Regions from separate parts of the Nocardioides sp. P5_E3 genome, predicted to be linked through region 2. Evidence: predicted binding sites of a transcription regulator. Region 2 holds the regulator's gene; the other holds the start of a gene.
The links. Region 2 encodes LexA, which represses DNA repair genes until DNA is damaged. Its sites were predicted from a motif close to TCGAACANNTGTTCGA; they were not measured.

Region 1 (4,625 bases), on a different contig from region 2:
CAGGTGCTGGGCCGCGGTGACGCGACCGACCGCCCGCGACCCGGGGTCTGGTCGGCGCTGGAGTACGGCTGCCACGTCCGCGACGTGCACGTGCTCTTCGCCGAGCGAGTGCGGCTGATGCTCGCCGAGGACGTCCCCACGTTCGCGAACTGGGACCAGGACGTCACCGCGGTCGAACGCGACTACGGCAACCAGGACCCCGCGGCTGTCGCGGCCGAGCTGGTCGAGGCCGCTCGCAGCGTGGCGATGCTCTACGCCTCCGTCACCGATGCCACGCGCGGTCGCCGGGGGCTGCGGTCCAACGGTGACGAGTTCACCGTCGAGACCCTGGGCCGCTACCACCTGCACGACGTCGTCCACCACCTCCACGACGTGGCGGCGCCGGCGTGACCAGCGAGACCGTCCGGTCCTACGACCGCGACGCAGCGGCGTACGTCGCCCGCACCGCGACCGTGCCGGACTCGGTCCGCGCCGCCCTGGAGCACCTCGCCGAACGCGTCGGCCCGGGCGCGCGCGTGCTCGAGATCGGCTCGGGCGGCGGTCGTGACGCGCTGCTGATGGAGGAGCTCGGCCTCGCCGTGCGGCGCACCGACGTCACGCCCGCCTTCGTCGAGCTGCTGCGCGAGCAGGGCCACGCGTGCGACCACCTCGACCCCCTCGTGGACGACCTGACCTCACCCGACGGGCCGTACGACGCCGTGTGGGCCAACGCGTCGCTGCTGCACGTGGCGCGGGACGACCTGCCCACCGTGCTGGGGCGCCTGGCCGCGGTCACCCGTCCCGGAGGCCTGCTGTCCATGTCGCTCAAGGAGGGCGCCGGCGAGGGCTGGTCCATCCACGGGACGATCAGCGGCCCGCGGCACTTCACCTACTGGCGGGCCGCGGACGTCGAGGCCGTCGTCCGCGGCGCTGGCTGGGGCGACGTCGTCGTCCGGCACGGACTCGGGGGCGACCGGGGGGAGACCTGGCTCGAGCTGTCGGCGGTCCGTGATGGGGTGTCGCCATGAGGCACACGGAGTTCTGGGCGCGGCTCGACGAGACCCTCGGGCGGGCCTACTCCCGCACCTGGGCCGAGCTCACCGTCGTGCGCGACCTCGACGGCCGCACGACCCAGGAGGCGCTCGACGCCGGTGTCCCGCCCAAGCAGGTGTGGGCCGCCGTGCACCGTCAGCTCGAGCTCCCGGACACCGAGCGGTGACCATGCGGCTGGCCGGAGGCCTCACCGTCGCCGACGTCCAGCGTCGTACGGTCCGCACCCTCGTCGTCTCCCAGGCGGTCGGCGCGGTCGGTGTCACCATCGGCGTCGCGACCGCCTCGCTCCTGGCCCGCGACATCTCCGGCAGCGAGACGATGGCCGGCCTCGCACAGACCTTCCAGGTCCTCGGCACGGCCGCGGCCGCCTACGGGCTCGCGCGCGTGATGCGCCGCCGCGGGCGACGTGTCGGGCTGGTCGCGGGCTACCTCATCGGGGCGACCGGAGCGGTCCTGGCCGTCGTCGCCGGCGTCGTCGACTCCATGGTCGTGCTGCTCCTCGGCGCGCTCATGCTGGGAGCCACCACGGCGGTCAACAACGGGTCGCGCTACGCCGCCACCGACCTGGCCACCGAGGAGCACCGCGCCCGCGCCCTGTCGGTCGTCGTGTGGGCGACCACGGTCGGGGCCGTCGCCGGCCCCAACCTCACCGGCGTCGGAGCGGCCGTCGCCCGCTCCATGGGCGTGCCCGAGCTGACCGGGGGCTTCGCCATCGGCGCGGTCGTCCTGGTCGTCGCAGCCGGGTGGGTGTGGTGGCGGCTGCGACCCGACCCGCTGCTCCTCGCCCAGGAGACCGCCGGGGTCGTGCCCAGCGCGGGTCCCGAGCCGCGCGGCCGGTCGTGGGGCCGCTTCGTCGCGGTCGTGCGTGACGTGCCGGCGGTCGGGGCGGCTGTGGTCGCGATGGCCTGCGCCCATGCGGCGATGGTGACCGTGATGATCATGACGCCGCTGCACATGGAGCACGGCGGCGCTCACCTCGAGGTCATCGGGTTCGTCATCTCGATCCACGTGCTCGGCATGTTCGCCTTCTCGCCGCTCGTCGGCTGGGCCGCCGACCGCTTCGGCAGGTCGGCCGTCCTGGTCACCGGGGGAGTGGTCCTGCTGGTGTCGCTCGTGCTGTGCGGCCTGTCCCCGCAGGGCACGTCGTGGCAGATCTTCGCGGGGTTGTTCCTCCTCGGCCTCGGCTGGTCCTGCGCGACGGTCGCCGCGTCCACGGTCATCGCCGACCGCACGCCCATCGACGCGCGCACCGACGTGCAGGGCACCTCCGACATGGCGATGGCGCTCACCGCCGCGGGGGGAGGTGCCCTCGCCGGGGTCATCGTCGGCGAGCTGGGCTACCCCGCGCTGGCGACGTTCGCTGCCCTGCTGGCGGGGGCGGTCGTGGTCGCCGGAGCGGTCACCCGCCGGCACTCCTGAGCTGCTCCTCGCACCCGGGGAGGTTCGGGCCTCGACACGCCGGTGCCGGAGCGCGCGTCGAACACCTGTTCGGGCTACTGTGCATCCACAGGTACGACGAGGGGCGAGGTTGTCCACAGCGTTCGACCGTCCTGATCAGGGACTGTCGGTGGCTCGCCCTAGCGTCGCAGACGTACCCCTCACGACACGACGACAAGACAGGACACTGCAATGGCTGGTGCAGACCGCGAGAAGGCCCTGGACGCCGCGCTCGCACAGGTGGAGAAGCAGTTCGGCAAGGGCTCGGTCATGCGACTGGGCGACGAGACGCGTGCGCCGCTCGAGGTGATCCCCACGGGGTCGATCGCCCTTGACGTGGCCCTCGGGCTGGGCGGCCTGCCGCGTGGTCGTGTCGTCGAGATCTATGGTCCGGAGTCCTCCGGCAAGACGACGGTCGCCCTCCACGCGGTGGCCAGCGCCCAGGCGGCCGGCGGCATCGTCGCCTTCATCGACGCCGAGCACGCGCTCGACCCCGACTACGCGAAGAACCTCGGCGTCGACACCGACGCCCTCCTGGTCTCCCAGCCCGACTCCGGTGAGCAGGCGCTCGAGATCGCCGACATGCTGATCCGCTCCGGCGCCCTGTCGCTGATCGTCATCGACTCCGTGGCGGCCCTGGTGCCCCGCGCCGAGATCGAGGGCGAGATGGGCGACAGCCACGTCGGCCTCCAGGCCCGACTGATGAGCCAGGCGCTGCGCAAGATGACCGGTGCCCTCAACAACTCCGGCACGACCGCGATCTTCATCAACCAGCTGCGCGAGAAGATCGGCGTGATGTTCGGCTCGCCCGAGACCACGACCGGTGGTCGCGCGCTGAAGTTCTACTCCTCGGTGCGCCTCGACGTGCGTCGCATCGAGACGCTCAAGGACGGCACCGACATGGTCGGCAACCGCACCCGCGTCAAGGTCGTGAAGAACAAGGTGGCCCCGCCGTTCAAGCAGGCCGAGTTCGACATCATGTACGGCAAGGGCATCAGCCGCGAGGGTGGCCTGATCGACGTCGGCGTCGAGGCGGGCATCATCCGCAAGGCCGGCGCCTGGTACACCTACGAGGGCGACCAGCTCGGCCAGGGCAAGGAGAACTCGCGCAACTTCCTCAAGGACAACCCCGACCTCGCCAACGAGATCGAGAAGCTGATCCTGGAGAAGCTGGGCGTCATTCCCGCCGTCGACAAGCCCGCCGACGACCTGACCGACGAGCCCATCGGGGTCAATGACTTCTGACCGCACAGCCACCCTCGAGGAACGAGAGGGCGGCGTGGGTGCGGGCAGGTCGAGCAAGCGATCGAGTGAGCCTGCGAGGTCGATGATGCGTGTCGAGACCCGCCGATGAGCGACGAGAACCGTCCCGCGCCCGACTGGGTCGGCGACGTCGGGCTCGGAGTCAAGGCGTGGATGCCGACCCCATCCACGCCGGTCGAACCTCGTCCGGCCCGCCCCCGCGACGGGCGCGGCGGCGACGGTCGCCGCGAGGGCGGCAAGGGGGGCCGCAAGGGTGGCCGCAAGGGTGGCCGCAAGGCGACCCGCACCTGGGAGGAGCGCGAGGCAGCCAGGCTCGCCCGGGAGGAGGCTGCGGCCGCTGAGCTCGAGGCCGATCCCGAGGCCGTCGCCCGCAAGATCCTGCTCGACACCCTCACCGGGCAGGCACGCTCGCGCAAGGAGCTGGCCGACAAGCTGGCCAAGCGCGGCGTGCCCGACGAGCTCGCCGGCGAGCTGCTCGACCGCTTCACCGAGGTCGGCCTGATCGACGACGCCGCCTACGCCCGGCAGTGGGTCGAGAGCCGGCACCGCAGCCGGGGGCTGGCCCCCCGGGCGCTGGCGCAGGAGCTGCGTCGCAAGGGCATCGACGACGAGGACTCCAAGACCGCGCTGGAGCAGATCGACGAGTCCGACCAGCGCGCCGCAGCCCGCGCGCTCGTCGACAAGAAGCTGCGCTCCATGCGCGGCCTCGACCACCAGGTCGCCACCCGCCGCCTCGCTGGGCTGCTGGCCCGCAAGGGCTACGCCGCCGGCCTCGCGTTCTCGGTCGTCCGCGAGGCGCTCGGCGAGGCGGAGGACGACGAGCCGCACCCCGACTTCTGAGTTCCGTCTCGTGAGGGGCCGATCGTTCGCCGCCCGCTGCGTCATACGGACTC
Region 2 (4,625 bases):
ACGGCCAGGCGATCCGCTTGAACTGCCGGATGATCAGCTTCGCCAGGTCGACCTGCTGGACCGCGTCCTGCGGCACGCAGACGTCACCCACGTCGGTCCCGTCCATGTAGACGTCGTGGACGTAGCCCTCCTGGCCGCCTTCGGTGCACTCGACGTGCTCGACGCAGATGCCGCCGTTGCCGCACTGGATCGTGACGACCCAGGTGTGCTCGTCCTGCGACCCGGATGCATCCGTGTACTCGGCATACGTCCAGGCACAGTCCGATGCGATCGCTTGCCACGTGACCTGAACGCACGAAGGGTCCGCCGCGGAGGCACCTGCCGGCGCGGGCGCCACCCCCAGCACGGAGCATGCAATGGCGACGATCACCGCCAGCGCTCTCATCAGATCACCGAATAGTTGGCCATCATGAACGAGCTGGCGTCGCGCTTCAGGATCATTCGATACCGCTGCGTGGCCGCCGGAAAGACTTGCGGGGCGTCGCCAGGAACCTCGATCCGGAGCTTGGTCGCCTTCACGTCGACGACGAACGTGGGGGGCTTGGCCGCGTCTTCCTCGACGGCAAGGACTTCGGACCCCCCGAATGCCACCTTGCCGCCTTGGTCATAGACGTCCGAGACCTGGTCGGCGTAGGTCGCGCACGCTTGGCATCCCTTCGACAAGCGCATAAAAGCGGCCGTCTCCCCAGTGCGTGCCATTTCATCGGCCGCCTCCTGCCACCGCCGGATGAAGTCCTCCGGACTCTCCGCCTGCGGCGTCTCCGACTCGGTGGGAGTCGGCGTCGGCGACGAGCTCGTGGTCTCCGGGATCTTCGGCTCCGGCTCGGGGTCGTCGGAGCACCCGGCCAGCAGGACGGGGACCGCGAGGGTCAGCGCGAGTGCGCGGCGTACGTGCATGAGGTGCCTCCCGAGAACAACGTCAGCACGCTGAAACTACCCATCCGGGCGACCGCGGAACCAGCCCGACGGCAAAACTGTGGAGAACGGCCGATGGTGGCGGCAGATGGCATGAATCCAATCGCCGCCGGTGCGATGTGCCGCCACCACACGAGCTGGGCGGCGGATGGTGGCGGCAGATGGCATGAATCCGACCGCCATCGGCGCGATGTGCCGCCACCCCGGCGAGCGGCAGCGCACGAGCGTGCGATGTGCCGCCACCCTCCCGAGCGCCACCCCGACGACCACACCGGGCACCTGGATCTCGTGACGGTCGCTGCGCGACCTCCTCGATCGACGAGGTGGTCGGAAATGCGCCGAGGGGCGGGCCACTGGGCCCGCCCCTCGGTCTTCCCCTTGGTTCCACCAGCCGGGGTCGAAGCGGCTGATGGAGGCCTCTGCGTCAGTCGGAGACGACTGGGACGCGGAGCTTCTGGCCGGCCGCGAGGCCGGCGGACTCGAGGGCGTTGAGCCGCTCGATCTCGCTCATCATGGAGCGGACGTCGCCGTCGGTGGCGATCTCGCTGGCGATCCCCCACAGGGTGTCGCCCGGCGCGACCTGGACGATCTCGGTCGGGGCCGGCTGGCCGGCCTCGCCGGTGCCGACCGCGCCGCCGGCGAGCATGAACGCCACGCCGAGGACGAGGAACAGCGACGTCAGGAAGACCGCCAGCCGGCCGCGACGGGTCAGACGAACCGTCGAGCGGGCACGCGGGATGGCGGTGAAAGCAGGTGCAAGGCTGAGGGTGCTCATGGTGGCCTCCTGGGGAAGATCAGCCGGTCGTGTTCTGTCGAGCGAATGTCTAGTCGGACCCACCGACAGTGGCTGTGACCACCGGGTGTCGATCAGACGTTCGATCGAACGTGTGTACGACGTTAGAGCACGTGTTCGAACAGTTCAAGCACCTTGTCGAACAAATGTTCGGCGTGTTCGAACGGACCTCAGCGGCGCCTCATCGCCCGCCGACCCTGGGCCGCGAAGAGCCCGGCCGCGTGCTGCATCAGCCCGGGCGCGAGCGCCGAGCCGCGGACGACTCCCCCGCGCCAGCCCGGCACGGCCCGCACGACGCGTCGGGATCCGATCAGCGCGACAGCCGCAGCAGCGACGTCGGAGACGTCGAGGATCGGGCCACCCGAGTGGACCAGCTGCGACCCGAGGCCCGCCGGGTCCTGGGCGGCGAGCATCGCCGTGTCGACCCCGTCGGGGCACAGGGCGTGGACCCCCACCCCGCGCGGCGCCTCGGCGTTGACGGAGGTGGAGAGGGAGACGACGGCGGCCTTCGTGGCGGCGTACATGCTGTAGCCCGGAACCGGCCCGAGGCCGGCGAGCGAGGCGATGTTGACGACGTCGCCGCCTGCCGAGCCGAACGCCGCGAGCGCCGCGCGGGTGCCCCACGTCGTACCGAGCAGGTTGACCTCGACGAGCCGGCGCACCTGTTCCTCCGACAGATCGACGAGGGAGCCGTCGTCACCGACCCCCGCGTTGTTGAACCACGCGGTCAGCACGCCGTGTCGCGCGGCCTCCTCCGCCACGAGGCGGTGGGCGTCAGGATCGCGTACGTCCTGGGCGAGGCCGGCGACGGCGCCGATCTCCGCCGCCGTCGCGGCCGCCGCCCAGCCGTCGACGTCGCCGATGACGACGTGGTGCCCGCGAGCGACCAGGAGCTCCGCGATCCCGCGCCCGATCCCACGGGCTCCACCCGTCACGACGCAGGAGGACGGCGGGCCGGTCAGCTGGCTGGTCGACATGCCCGGACACTAGCGACACGCGGCTTCGAACAGGTGTTTGATCCTGCGGCGTTCCGAGGTCTACGGTGGGCGCACCTGATCCTCCCTGTCCAGCCGCGGACGGAGGGGTCGACGCTAGTGGAGGACGCATGGCCAAGCAGGACGACAAGAACGTCATCGAGATGCCCGACGGCCCCCCGGACGCCACCGGTCTGACCCCGCGCCAGCAGCGGGTGCTCGCCACGATCAAGGACTCGATCGAGACCAAGGGCTACCCGCCCTCGATGCGTGAGATCGGCCAGGCCGTCGGCCTCACCTCGTCGTCCAGCGTCGCCCACCAGCTCCGCGTGCTCGAGGGCAAGGGCTTCCTCAAGCGCGACCCCAACCGCCCGCGCGCCCTCGAGGTGTTCCTGCCCGAGGTGATGGCTGCGCGGCGCAGCATGTCGAGCTCGGAGGAGCCGTCGTACGACGAGACCGGCATCGGCGACGCCAACCCCGTCGCCACCAACGTCCCGGTCGTCGGCCGCATCGCCGCCGGTGGCCCGATCCTCGCCGAGGAGCAGGTCACCGACGTGTTCCCGCTGCCCAAGCAGCTCGTCGGCGAGGGCACCCTCTTCCTCCTCGAGGTCTCCGGTGACTCGATGGTCGACGCGGCGATCTGCAACGGCGACTACGTCGTCATCCGTCAGGAGCAGACCGCCACCAACGGCCAGATCGTCGCGGCGATGATCGAGGGCGAGGCGACCGTCAAGACGTTCCAGCGCAAGGACGGCCACGTGTGGCTGCTCCCCCACAACGACGCCTACGACCCGATCCCGGGCGACAACGCGACGATCCTCGGTGTCGTGACGGCGGTGCTCCGCAGCCTCTGATCGACCGGCGAGGGACACCCCGACCAGCGAGGGTGCACGATGGCGGCATGAGCAACGTGGAGCAGTCCTATGACTACGTCATCGTCGGTGCGGGGGTCGCTGCGGCGAGCGCCGTGAAGGGCATCCGTTCGCAGGACGGGGCCGGGCGCATCGCGGTCCTGGGCTCCGAGCCCGACAAGCCGGTCTACCGGCCCGTCCTGACCAAGGACCTCTGGCTCAAGGACGACGAGACCCTCGAGGGATCCTCCCTCGCCGGCGACCTCGACGAGGACGACGCTGTCGACCTGGTCACCGACACCACGGTGACCGGGATCGACCCCGGCGCCCACGTCGTACGCCTCGCCGACGGCAGCAGCGTCGGCTACGGCAAGCTGCTGCTCGCCACCGGCGCCGAGCCCCGCGTGCTCTCCGTCGACCCCGGCCCGCGGGTCATCTACTACCGCACCGCCGCCGACTACCAGCGGCTGCGCGCCGTCGCGACCGAGGGCAGCCACGTCGCGGTCATCGGCGGTGGCTACATCGGCTCGGAGATCACCTCCGCCCTCGTGCAGAACGGTGTCCAGGTCACCCTCGTGCTGGACCTCGAGGACGTGCAGGAGCAGATGTTCCCCCGCGCCCTCGCCGCCACCCTGACCAAGGCCTTTGCCGACCGCGGCGTGACCGTCGTGCACGGCTCGGTCGAGGGTGGCGAGGAGGACGACGGCGGCGTCCGGATCCGCCTCGGCGACGGCACCTCCATCACCGCCGACGCAGCCGTCATCGGCGTCGGCGTCCTCCCGCGCACCGGGCTCGCCGAGGCCGCCGGCCTCGAGGTCGACAACGGCGTCGTCGTGGACGAGCACCTGCGCACGAGCGACGCGGACGTGTACGCCGCGGGCGACGTCGCGTCCTACCCCGACGCCCTCCTCGGGCGCCGTCGCGTCGAGCACGTCGACCACGCCGAGAAGTCGGGCGAGCACGCCGGCAAGGTGATGGCCGGCGCCGACGAGACGTACGACTACACGCCCTTCTTCTGGTCCGACATCCTCGACTACGGCTACGAGGCGGTCGGCGAGACCAGCAGCCGGCTCGACATGGTGGAGGACTGGA

Region 1: the regulator LexA is predicted to act here: its motif matches at 2,509-2,524, upstream of recA (recombinase RecA).

What each region holds. Positions count from the first base shown of each region.
Region 1 covers NZ_JBFUMR010000026.1:51,432-56,056, reverse strand. The annotation lists gene ACXJKB_RS16600 (DinB family protein) at 1-390, shown strand, start outside; gene ACXJKB_RS16595 (class I SAM-dependent methyltransferase) at 387-1,007, shown strand; gene ACXJKB_RS16590 (DUF3046 domain-containing protein) at 1,004-1,198, shown strand; gene ACXJKB_RS16585 (MFS transporter) at 1,201-2,451, shown strand; gene recA (recombinase RecA) at 2,662-3,714, shown strand; gene ACXJKB_RS16575 (regulatory protein RecX) at 3,820-4,572, shown strand.
Region 2 covers NZ_JBFUMR010000017.1:24,304-28,928, forward strand. The annotation lists gene ACXJKB_RS12375 (hypothetical protein) at 1-385, opposite strand, end outside; gene ACXJKB_RS12380 (hypothetical protein) at 385-897, opposite strand; gene ACXJKB_RS12385 (LysM peptidoglycan-binding domain-containing protein) at 1,340-1,690, opposite strand; gene ACXJKB_RS12390 (SDR family NAD(P)-dependent oxidoreductase) at 1,879-2,685, opposite strand; gene lexA (transcriptional repressor LexA) at 2,814-3,536, shown strand; gene ACXJKB_RS12400 (NAD(P)/FAD-dependent oxidoreductase) at 3,584-4,625, shown strand, end outside.